2 regions of the Bifidobacterium sp. MSTE12 genome follow, and region 2 is predicted to be linked to the other one. Evidence: riboswitches for the same ligand, from Rfam matches in the RefSeq annotation. Region 2 holds a riboswitch; the other holds the start of a gene.
What was found. Region 2 has a riboswitch for thiamine pyrophosphate ahead of HMPREF1494_RS07270 (ECF transporter S component). Riboswitches for the same ligand answer to the same signal wherever they lie in the genome.

Region 1: another riboswitch for thiamine pyrophosphate. It lies ahead of HMPREF1494_RS09130 (hydroxyethylthiazole kinase); the one in region 2 lies ahead of HMPREF1494_RS07270 (ECF transporter S component).

Annotation. Positions count from the first base shown of each region.
Region 1 covers NZ_AZYA01000037.1:84,971-90,833, forward strand. Annotated here, with positions in the region: gene ftsZ (cell division protein FtsZ) at 1-407, opposite strand, end outside; gene dusB (tRNA dihydrouridine synthase DusB) at 556-1,785, opposite strand; gene HMPREF1494_RS09120 (glycine--tRNA ligase) at 1,795-3,270, opposite strand; partial or broken gene HMPREF1494_RS11920 (aldo/keto reductase) at 3,503-3,577, opposite strand; TPP riboswitch at 3,621-3,733, shown strand; gene HMPREF1494_RS09130 (hydroxyethylthiazole kinase) at 3,725-4,633, shown strand; gene thiC (phosphomethylpyrimidine synthase ThiC) at 4,805-5,863, shown strand, end outside.
Region 2 covers NZ_AZYA01000034.1:155,502-161,364, reverse strand. Annotated here, with positions in the region: gene HMPREF1494_RS07280 (energy-coupling factor transporter transmembrane component T family protein) at 1-571, opposite strand, end outside; gene HMPREF1494_RS07275 (ABC transporter ATP-binding protein) at 568-2,061, opposite strand; gene HMPREF1494_RS07270 (ECF transporter S component) at 2,166-2,777, opposite strand; TPP riboswitch at 2,805-2,910, opposite strand; gene HMPREF1494_RS07265 (Mrp/NBP35 family ATP-binding protein) at 2,946-4,070, opposite strand; gene ligA (NAD-dependent DNA ligase LigA) at 4,156-5,863, opposite strand, start outside.

The DNA of each region.
Region 1 (5,863 bases), on a different contig from region 2:
GTCACCACGGCGATGGTCAAGGCACCCTGCTGGTGCGCGGCACGTGCGACAATCGGGCTGGCGCCGGTACCGGTGCCGCCACCTTCGCCGCAGGTCACGAACACCATGTCGGCGCCCTTGAGCGACTCCTCGATATCGGACTGATGATCCTGGGCGGCCTTGGCGCCCTTCTCCGGGTCGGCTCCTGCGCCGAGGCCACGGCTCGAGGCATCGTTCAAAGAGATCTTGACGTCCGCGTCGGAACGCAGCAGATCCTTTGCATCGGTATTGATCGCGATGAACTCAACGCTCTGCAGACCTTCGGCAATCATGCGATTGACGGCATTACCGCCGGCTCCACCGACACCGACGACCTTGATGTTGGTCTTGTCGTTGAAATTGTCAGTCTGGGCAATCTCGCTCACCATTGTCTCCTGTCACTCACGTTTACGCATAACTCTATCGCAGACGGACTGATATTACGCGCACTTTTCCGGGCGTGTACCGGCGTTTCGCCGACTTTTTTATCTCACCGACGTTTCCCATTCGTTCCAAGGTCCGGACGGAATCCGCCGTTCAGTAGCTCGCATCCATCGGATCGTCCCCGAACAGCGCCTGCCGCTCGGCATGCGTTGTTTCGCGGGATTCCAACCATCCGTAAGGCAGATGGACCTTCTTGGCAAAGCGCACGCGCCCCCTCGGTTTGTCTACCACCCGCTCGGGGAACCGAATGTCAGGATCAAGTTTTCCAATCTCTCGGCGAACATCCTCAAGGTTTTCACATTCCATGAACGCACGACGCGTGGAACCACCCACCGGGAACCCCTTGAGATACCACGCGACATGTTTTCTCAGATCATGAACGGCCATCCGCTCGTCGCCATCATAGAACTCCGTCAGCAACTGGGCGTGACGCTCGATCACCGTACAAACGTCCCCCAAAGCTGGGTCGATGCGTTCGTCGCTGCCGGCGAATGCATTCTTGATATCCGCGAACAGCCATGGACGCCCCTGACAGCCGCGGCCGATGGCAACTCCCGCACAACCGGTCTCGGATACCATGGCCAATGCATCGTTGGCGCCCCAGACATCACCGTTGCCGAATACCGGAATGTCCAATGCCCCGACCAACTCGCCGATACGGCTCCAATCGGAATGCCCGCCATAGTATTCGGCGGTGGTGCGCGCATGCAGGGTCACGGCCTTGCAACCTTCCTCCTGCGCGATATGACCGGCCTCAAGGAACGTCTCGTGCTCATGGTCGATGCCGACACGGATCTTGGCCGTCACCGGCACATTCGCCGCATCGCAGACCTTGACCACGCGCTGGATGATCTCACGGAACAGATCCGTCTTCCAAGGCAGTGCCGATCCGCCGCCGCGCCGCGTCACCTTGGGTACGGGGCAACCGAAATTGAGATCGACATGATCGGCCATGTTCTCGTCGATAACGATCTTCGCCGCCTGTTCCACGATCGCCGGATTCACGCCGTAGAGCTGCAGCGAACGGATTTTCTCGCCGGGAGCGAAACGGCACAGCCGCAGTGCCTTGGGATTACGGGCCACCAATGCACGCGCGGTGATCATCTCGGCCACATATAGACCGTCCGGACCGTAGCTTTCGCAAATCACACGGAACGGCCAGTTGGTGACTCCCGCCATCGGCGAAAGCACGACCGGAGTGGCGACATGCACGGGCCCCAGATCGACGGGTCTGATAACGGGAGGAACCGACGGCCGTGCCGCGTCGGTACGCGGATCGAGCACGTCGGATTCCTCGTAGGCTGTCACAATGCTATCGGGCATACGAATGCTTTAGTACAGACCACCGGCTTCGGCGATCTTGACGGACTCGGGCCATGCCTCGCCGCCCATCTCGACCGGCACCTGCGGGTAACGGACGTGCTTCTCGCCGATGCGGGCGGCCACGTAATCAGCCACCTTGTCGAGGGCCACACGCTCCTGCTGCATGGTGTCACGTTCACGAATGGTGACGGCCTGATCGTCGAGGGTGTCGAAGTCGACGGTCACGCATAGCGGGGTGCCGATCTCGTCCTCACGGCGGTAACGACGGCCGATGGCACCGGCCTCGTCGTAGTCGATCATCCAGTCGTGCTGACGCAGGTCAGCGGCCAGGTTCTGGGCCACGGACTGCAATTCCGGCTTCTTGCTCAACGGCAGTACGGCGGCCTTGACCGGGGCCAGACGCGGGTCAAGACGGAGCACGGTGCGCTTGTCGACGCCGCCCTTGGTGTTCGGCGCCTCGTCGACATCGTAGGCGTCCACGAGGAAGGCCATGAGGGAACGGGTCAGGCCGGCGGCCGGCTCGATGACGTACGGCACATACTTCTCGCCGGTAGCCTGGTTGAAGTAGCTCAGATCCTCACCGGAATGCTTGGCATGGGCGGACAGATCGAAGTCGGTACGGTTGGCCACGCCTTCGAGCTCGCCCCAATCGGAGCCTTGGAAGCCGAACTTGTATTCGATGTCGACGGTGCGCTTCGAATAGTGGGCCAGCTTCTCCTTCGGATGTTCGTAGTGACGCAGGTTCTCCGGCTTGACGCCAAGGTCGATGTACCACTGGGTGCGGGCATCGATCCAGTACTGGTGCCATTCCTCATCAGTGCCCGGAGCCACGAAGAACTCCATTTCCATCTGCTCGAACTCACGGGTGCGGAAGATGAAATTGCCCGGGGTGATCTCGTTACGGAAGGACTTGCCCATGTTGGCGATGCCGAACGGCGGCTTGGAACGCGAGGAAGTCATCACGTTCTTGAAGTCCACGAAGATGCCCTGCGCGGTTTCCGGACGCAGGTAGTGCAGCGAGTTCTCGTCCTCGACCGGGCCGAGATGGGTGCGCAGCATCATGTTGAAGTCACGCGGTTCGGTCCAGTTGCCGCGGGTGCCGCAGTCCGGGCACACGATGTCCTTCAGGCCGTTCTCCGGCAGCTTGTCGCCATGCTTTTCGGCATAGGACTCCTCAAGCTTGTCGGCACGATGGCGCTTGTGGCAGTTGAGGCATTCGATCAGCGGGTCGTTGAACACGGACACGTGGCCGGAAGCCACCCACACGGCCGGCGGGAGGATGATGGACGTGTCGACGCCCACCACGTCACCTCGGGTGACGACCATGGAACGCCACCATTCGCGCTTGATATTGTCCTTCAGCGCGACGCCAAGCGGACCGTAATCCCATGCGGAACGGGTTCCGCCGTAGATTTCACCGGCGGGGAACACAAAGCCGCGACGCTTCGCGAGGGATACGACTTCATCGAGTTTGGATACAGCCACAATGCACCTTCTGGTTTGAACGGTTTGGGGTCTTTTTACAAGCGCACAGCCTACCGGCATGCACTGACAGCAGACGGGGCTGTCTAACTGGAATCCGTACCGCAGAATGATCTCCCCCGACCATACGTCACACGCATGAAACCATATGTTGGCGATGCCTTCAATCATATGGTCAATGGCAAGGATTTCGGTTGACCCGAATGCCTTGTTTTCGCAGCATGCTCACCGCGATTCACTCGCGGCCCGCACGCGCTTTGACGTAGCCGACGAAGCGGTCGACCGCCTCGGGGGTGTCGTGATGGAAGAAGCGGCACAACACTGTCAACACCCTCGTATAGGTTAAAAGCACTTTGTACATGCAGGGGAGCTTTTCGGCGAATGGTCGAAAGCTGAGAAAGGCGGCAAGCCTGACCCTTTGAACCTGTTGGTTAGGACCAACGTAGGGAGCAGCGTCATGAGTGACAACTCATATATCGATACCTCATATAGCACCTCTATCGATACACTATGCGGAGATGCACTGCGCGAACGGATCGCGCAGGCCGTCAACGATGTACGTGAGCAAACGCCGCTGGCGCAGTCGTTTACCAATTTCGTCACCATCAACCTCGTAGCCAATGCCCAGCTTGCGGCGGGCGGCACCGCGGCCATGAGCTTCCTGCCGGATGACATCGTCGACACCGCCGAAATCGCAGGACCGAACTACATCAATGTGGGCACGCTCCTGCCGTTCTACAAGGAAGCGCTGCCTCAGATCGCCTACGAGCTGCACAAGAACGGCAAGACCTGGGTGCTTGACCCGGTTGCCGCCGGCATCGGCAAGACGCGCACCGCGATTCTCGAATCCTTCCGCATGTATCCGCCGACCATCGTGCGCGGCAACGCCAGTGAAATCATCGCACTCGACGCGATGTGGGGACTCGCCACGTCCGACTCCGTTACTTCCGGCACCCGTCCGGCAGGCGTGGAGGCCGTCGACGAGGTGGACGCCGCGATCGAGGCCGCCCAGCGCATGGCGCGTCACCTGGCGAAGCACTCGCCTTCAGGCAAGGGTGCCGTCGCCGTATCCGGCGCCGTCGATCTGGTGACCGACGGCGAGCATACCTTCCGACTGCCCGGCGGCAGCGCGATGATGACGAAGATCACCGGCGCCGGCTGCTCGTTGGGCGGCGTGACCGCAACGTATCTGGCGGTCTCCGAACCGCTGGTCGCAGCCATTTCCGCATCGTTGCTCTACAATCGCGCATCCGAAATCGCCGAGCAGGAATCCAATGGACCGGGATCCTTCCAGGTCGCACTGCTCGATGCCCTGTGGAATGTGACCGCCGAGCAGGTGGCCGCTTCCGAAATCATCGAGGACTGACGATTCCACCGCACGTCACGCATGCATCGTTCCTTCGATGCCCGGCCATCATGCATGACAACGTGCGATGACAGCAAAATCGTGTACGTACGGCGGCACAGACCGGTAGTTCTGACATCACATCATCACAAGACTTCTGGATTACTTACCACAAACAAGGGGGAACCAACAATGAATGATTATCCATACGCGTCGATGCGCGACTGTTTCGACATGAGCGCGTACTTCGTGGTCGGCCCGCAGGACTGCAAGGGCCGTCCCATCACGGACGTGGTCGATGACGCGTTGCGTGGGGGCGCAACCTTCATCCAGCTGCGTGCCAAGAATACGGACGCCAAGGATCTGACGCTCATGGCACAGGACATCGCGCAGATCATCGAAGACAACGGCAAGTCCGATGCCGTGGCCTTCGTGATCGACGACCGTGTGGATGTGGTCTGGCAGGCCCGTAACAAGGGCATCAAGGTCGACGGCGTGCATATCGGGCAGACCGACATGGAACCGCGTGAAGCCCGCGCGCTGCTTGGCGAGGAAGCCATCGTGGGCCTGTCCGCCGAGACCGAAAGCTTGGTGAGGCTTATCAACGAGCTGCCGAATGGCTGCATCGACTATATCGGCGCCGGACCGCTGCATGTCTCCACCACCAAGCCGGAGGCTTCCGTAGGCGGCAATGACGGTTCCGGGAATACGCTCGACGAGGATCAGATCAACACCATCTGCACGGCGAGCGATTTTCCGGTCGTGGTCGGCGGCGGCGTCACGGCCGATGACATGGAGATGCTGGCCCGTTCGAAGGCGGCCGGCTGGTTCGTGGTGTCGGCGATCGCCGGTGCGGACGATCCGGAGGCGGCCACCCGTGAGATGGTGACCCGTTGGAAGGCCGTACGCGGGGAAACGAAGCATGGCTTCGCGCCGCGAGTGCAGTCGGCGGATACGGCAACGACCACCGATACGCAGATGACGGAGAGCAACAACGGGAAGTTCACGAACGCCAAGGAAGCGAAGGCCTCTTCCAAACTGGCCAAGCAGCAGCGCGTAGACATCGCCGCCCGCGGCTCCAAGCAGCGCGACAAGGCGCATGTCCGCAAAACCACGCCAGTGCATTTCGAAAACCGATTCGGCTCCTACGACCTTGAAGTGCCATATACCGAAATCAAGTTGTCCGACACTCCGGGCGTAGGCCCGAACGCGCCGTTCAAGGATTACAACACCGAAGGTCCCAAGTGCGAC
Region 2 (5,863 bases):
CCAGACCTCGCGAACGGCGGGACAGACCCAACGCACGCCAGTCATCCTGCAACAATGTAACCATGCGCATGCCGGCCAGACCGCCGTACACGAATCTCGACGGCAAATGCAGAATCTGCACCAGACCATCCGCCAGATCGGTCGGATCGAGCCCAAGCGCGAAAATCACGCCGGGCACCGCGATGGCGGCGACACGCAGGAACGTCGCAGCACCCGCATACAACGAGCCTTCCGACACCGCCATAAGACCGAATGTGAACAGCGTCGCCCCGGAAGCGGTGCCATACAGGGTCACGGAAACGAAACTTCCTACCGCGGCAATCCATACCATCCAGGTTTTCCGCAGTACCGTCAATGGATTCACGCCACCGATCCACAGCAGCATGAGGTCGATCAGCAGTGCCGCAGAGGCGGAGACGACGTCCAATGATAGGAACATCGGCACGCATAGCAGAATGGCTCCGATGAAACGACTGACCGGATTCAGTTTCGCGATGAACCATGACGGCGACGTCGCCTGCGGCTCATCATGACGTTCCTCATGGGCCACAACGCCAATGGTTTCCATCATCGTCCCTCCTCACTTACCACGATGCGGCGCGCATCCAACGCTTTGACCAAGGGCTCGTCATGCGTGACCATGATGACCGCGGAACCCGCGTCACGCGCACCGGCGATAAGACGTACCATTTCCATCCATGTGGTGAAATCCTGTCCGAACGTCGGTTCGTCCATGATGATCACCTTCGGCGCCGCCGCCAGCATGGACGCCACCGAAAGCCGCCTCTTCTCACCCCCCGACAACGTGAACGGATTGGCCGGTGCGAACCGTTTGAGATTCATGCGTTCCAGCATCTCGTCGGCGATGGCATAGGCCTCCTCATCGGATTTGCCCATGGATTTCGGCCCGATCGCCACTTCATCCCGTACGCTGGATGCCACGAACTGATGCTCCGGCTCCTGGAACACCATGCCAATACGCCCAAGCAGATCGCGGCTTTTCCATGTGAACGGATCATTCTCACGATGCGCGGGCATCATGGAATCAGCCACGCGCACATGGCCGGCAATCGGCTTGAGCAGACCGGCCAAGGTCAGGGCCAAGGTGGACTTGCCCACGCCGTTCCTGCCGGTAAGCGCGGTGACCTCCCCCGCATGGAAACGCACATCGATGTGCTTTCCCAAAGGAAAGCTGCGACCGAAACTCAAATCATCGGTATACAGCACCACATCACGATCATGCCCGGTTTGAGTCGGAGCATAGCTTGCGATGTCACGTCCCGGCACCCACGCCCCGCCTTCGGCGAGGACATCGCCCATGGCGTTGAACACCTCTGCAGGCGAGCCATCCGCAATGACGCCGCCCTCATACGAATCATCATTCGGCCTGCCCAGTACGATCACACGGTCCACAAGGTCAAGCCACACATCGATATGGTGCTCCACCACCACCATCGTCTCATGGCCGCGCTCAAGCACCTGTCTGACCGCGTCATGCACCTCCTGCACGCCTTCCGGATCCAGGTTCGCAGTCGGTTCGTCGAGCAACAGCAGTCCGGGATGCATGGCAAGCACGCCAGCCAATGCCAACCGCTGACGCTGGCCGCCGGACAGCCGACGTGTGGAATGATCCGTGCGCATGTAGTCCAGGCCCACGATGTCAAGGGCCTCACGCACCCGCTTCCAGATGGTGTCTCGTCCGAGGCCGAGATTCTCGCAGCCGAAAGCGGTATCGTCACCTGCACGTTCAAGAATCGTCTGGGCGTCCGGATCCTGCATCACCAGGCCGCTCCTGCCGCGTGCCGTACGTGAATCGATGCCGTCGATCAGCAGGCTGCCTTCCTGTTCGCCCTCATCATCGCCGCCGAGCACGCCGGCCAATCCAGCCATCAACGTACTTTTGCCGGCACCGGATGCGCCAAGCAGCAGTACGCGCTCCCCCGGCTTGATTTCAAAATCGACATGTCGCAACGCGAAATCCTTACGCGAAGCATGTCTCCATCCCCAGTCAACCGCCTTCACACCGGCTGCGACCACGGTTCCGACTTCATCCGTCGTCATCTATAGGTTCTCCAATCCGCGGTATCCCCGACCATATGAAGAGGGTTTGCGGCGTACGCGGCATGTACGTCGCAAACCCTCGCCCGTCTTGAGCGCGACGGCGCTCAGACCAGTTCCTGCATACGTCCGGATTCGAAGCGGTCAAGCACGCCGGTCTTCGCCAAAGCGAACTGCACCACCCACATGAAGGCACCTCCCATCACCGCGCCGGAAATCACGCAGCAGATGGTGAACGTGCTACCCTGCAACACGGTCCAGCCGGAATGGGTGAGCCAATCATAGCCGCCGTTGAACAGGCCGGTCAGCGCGCCGGCCAGGGTGACGGAGGCAATGTTCCACTTCTTGTAGGCGAACACGGCGAAGCCGATTTCCGCACCGAGACCTTGGAACATGCCTATGATCAGGGAGCCTCCGATGCCGAACGGATTACCCATGAGCGCCTCGATGAGCGCTGCCACGGTCTCCGCGAAGAACGCGGCGCCAGGCTTGCGCACGATGATGGCCGCCAGAGGACCTGCGAACAGCCACATGAAGTTGAACAGACCGCCCAAGCCAGGTGTCAGACTGTCGAAAGCGCCGATCGGAACGGCGTAGATGATATCCCAAGCCCAGAAGATCACGCCGGACGCGACGGCGATGATGGCCGCCACGACGATATCGACCACGCGCCACTTGTTGGAGTGCTTCTTTACTGCGGAAGACTGAATGCCAGTCATGAATTGTGCCTTTCTATTCCATCAAGGCACGGGAAAAGAGAGACGTCCGTGCGCCGGCATTACCCGGTATACGTTCATACGGTCGAAGCGCGTTCGCTTCCTCTCAGCCTTAACGGCCCCCGTGTCTGTGACAGATACTACACAAGGCACACGATTTTCGCCACCGCCTTACCGTAGCGGGACACGCATCAGCGATTCCGCGAGTTGCCTGAAGGTCGCGCCGAGACCGTCGGTACGCAATGCGCCTTCTTCGGTCAGCACCGCAGGACGTCCCGCCTCGCCGGTCTCGCGCAGTTCAGGTTCCAGCGGCAACTGTGCGAGCAATGGCACCTCGTATCCCAGATTCTGGGATAGCTGGAGGGAGACACGTTCGCCTCCGCCTTCTCCGAAGATCTTCAGCCGTTCGCCCTTATGCTCGAAATAGCTCATGTTTTCGACCACGCCCCGCACCTTCATCGGCACCTGCAGCGCCACCAGACCGGAGCGAACCGCAATGTCGGAGGCGGATGGCTGCGGAGTGGTGACTACCACGAGTTCGGCGTTCGGCAGGGCTTGCGCCACGGAAATCGCCATGTCTCCGGTGCCTGGCGCCAAGTCGAGCAGCAGCACGTCGGGCTCCCCCCACCACACGTCCGACAGGAATTGTTCCAGTGAACGCTGCAAGCGTGGGCCACGCCAGAGAATCGCACGGTCGGCTCCGGCGAACATGCCGATGGAGATCATCTTCACGCCCCAGGCGGTCACCGGCATAAGCATGCCGTTGAGGTTGGTGGGTTGCGTATGCACGCCGAACAATCGCGGCAGCGAGAAGCCGTAGATGTCGGCGTCGATGGCCGCGGTGTCGTAGCCCAATGCGGCAAAGGTCGCGGCAAGGTTGGCGGTGACCGACGATTTGCCGACGCCTCCTTTGCCCGATGCGATAGCGAAGATACGGGTCTTGATGCCTGGCTTGTTGAACGGGTTCTGTTTGCGTTCCGCCTTGAGACCAGCCACCAGTTGGGTGAGCTTGTCATGGCTCATGGAACCGACCTCGATATGAGGCTGCAACGTGGCATCCGGATATGAGGCCACTGCACCATTGATCTGATTCGTGATGGTCTGCGAAAGCGGACAACCTTCCACGGTGAGTTCGACGGCGACGGTCACGTCGTATGTGTTGTCCTCCCCTGTGACCGGCGTCGCGTCGATGGAAGCGATCATGCCCAAGTCGGTTACGGAACGACCCAATTCCGGGTCGATCACCTTGCTGAGACGTTCGTAGATTTGCGCTTCGATCATGCGCTCGTCTGTCATGGTTCCTCCTTGTTGCCGCGTACCAGCCTAGCGGTCATGCATGCGGCATGCCAGAGCTTCGTAGGTTTTGCTCACGAGAACTGCATCACACCGTACCGCTGCTCAGCAGTTGTTTGAACTGGTCCTCATTGAGCATGGGAATGCCCAATTCCTCGGCTTTTGCGGCTTTGGATCCGGCGTTCTCTCCGACCACCACCCAGTCGGTTTTCCTGCTGACCGAGCCGGCCGCCTTTCCGCCATGGGAGATAATGGCTTCTTTGGCGGAGTCGCGGGAGAAATCGACCAATGACCCGGTGACCACCACCGTTTTGCCTGCCAAGGTCTGCGGCAGATCGTTGGTTTCGGCCACCACACCCACGCCGGCGGTCTTCCACGCATCCAACACCGTGCCACGCCAGTTGCCTGGTTCGTGTGCGGCAGTGAACCATGTGACCACGGATTCGGCGATTTCCGGTCCGATACCGTCGATTGCCGAAAGTTCCTCGACGCTCGCGTGTTCGATTGCGTCGAGTGAGCCAAAGGCCGTGGCGATGGTGCGCGCGGTCGGCGGACCGAGGCGGCGGATCGACAGTGCCACGAGCACACGCCATAAATCCACGTGCCTCGCCTTTTCCATTTCGTCGAGCATCTTGCGCGTATTCTCAGCAGGGCGAACGTACACCGGCTGCACGCTGGTCACGCCGGTGCGCGACACCTTGGTATCCTCACGGATCACTACGGCGTCGGCCGGCACATTGTACTCTGGGTATTCCGAAACGGCGGCGCCGTTCACCTCCAGTTCGGCAAGTTTCTTGGCGGAGAGTTTCCTGGCCGAGGTCGGAGCGGTCCAGAATGCAGGCACCTGATGCCACAGTCCGGATCCTCCCACACGCTTGCGCGTCTTCTTGGTCTTGCCTGTATTGACGTCGACGGTTTCATGGATTTCGATGATCGGTGCCTCGCGCCATACGCGCACATCCTTCAGATCGGCGGCGGTCAGTGAGAACAGGCCCGCCTCGCTGGAGAGCACCGGCGTCTGCGCATCCGGCAACCGCAGTCCGGCAACCGGCTCGTAGGGTTCGGGCTCTTCGCCGGGTTGGACGAGTATTTCAGTGATCTCCGGCGCATACGTGTCAACGGAATCGGGGCGGTCCTCCTCCGGATTGGTCAGCGCGATCGCCGATTGATCGCCCAAATGTTCGATATCGAACGCCTTGCGGGAAGCCAAGTTGATGATGCGCTCGGTCAACTGCGCAGGGCATGATTCCACATTCGGGCAGCGAATGTCCTTGTCGCCCTTTTTGGCCGGAGCCAGTTCGGCACCGCAGCTCGGGCAGTGCGTTGGCATGACGAACGCGTGCAGACTCTCCTCCCGCCCCTTGCGGCGCTCGAGCACCGGGCCCACGAGCTCGGGGATCACGTCACCGGCCTTGCGTACCACCACGGTGTCGCCAATGAGCACGCCCTTGCGCTCCACTTCGAAAGGATTATGCAACGTGGTACGTGACACGGTGGAACCGGCCACATATACGGGCTTCAGGATGGCGACCGGGGTTACGCGGCCGGTTCGGCCGACCTGCACGGTGATGTCGAGCAGATCGGTGTTGACCTCTTCCGGCGGGTATTTGTAGGCGATGGCCCAGCGCGGCGCACGTGAGGTGGCACCGAGCGCGCGCTGCAATCCAAGATCGTCGACCTTCACGACGATGCCGTCGAGCGCGTGTTCGATATCGCCGCGATGTTCGCCGTAGTAGTCGATCATGTCAAGAATGTCGGTGAACGACGTGATTTCGCGATTATGCGGCGAAACCGGC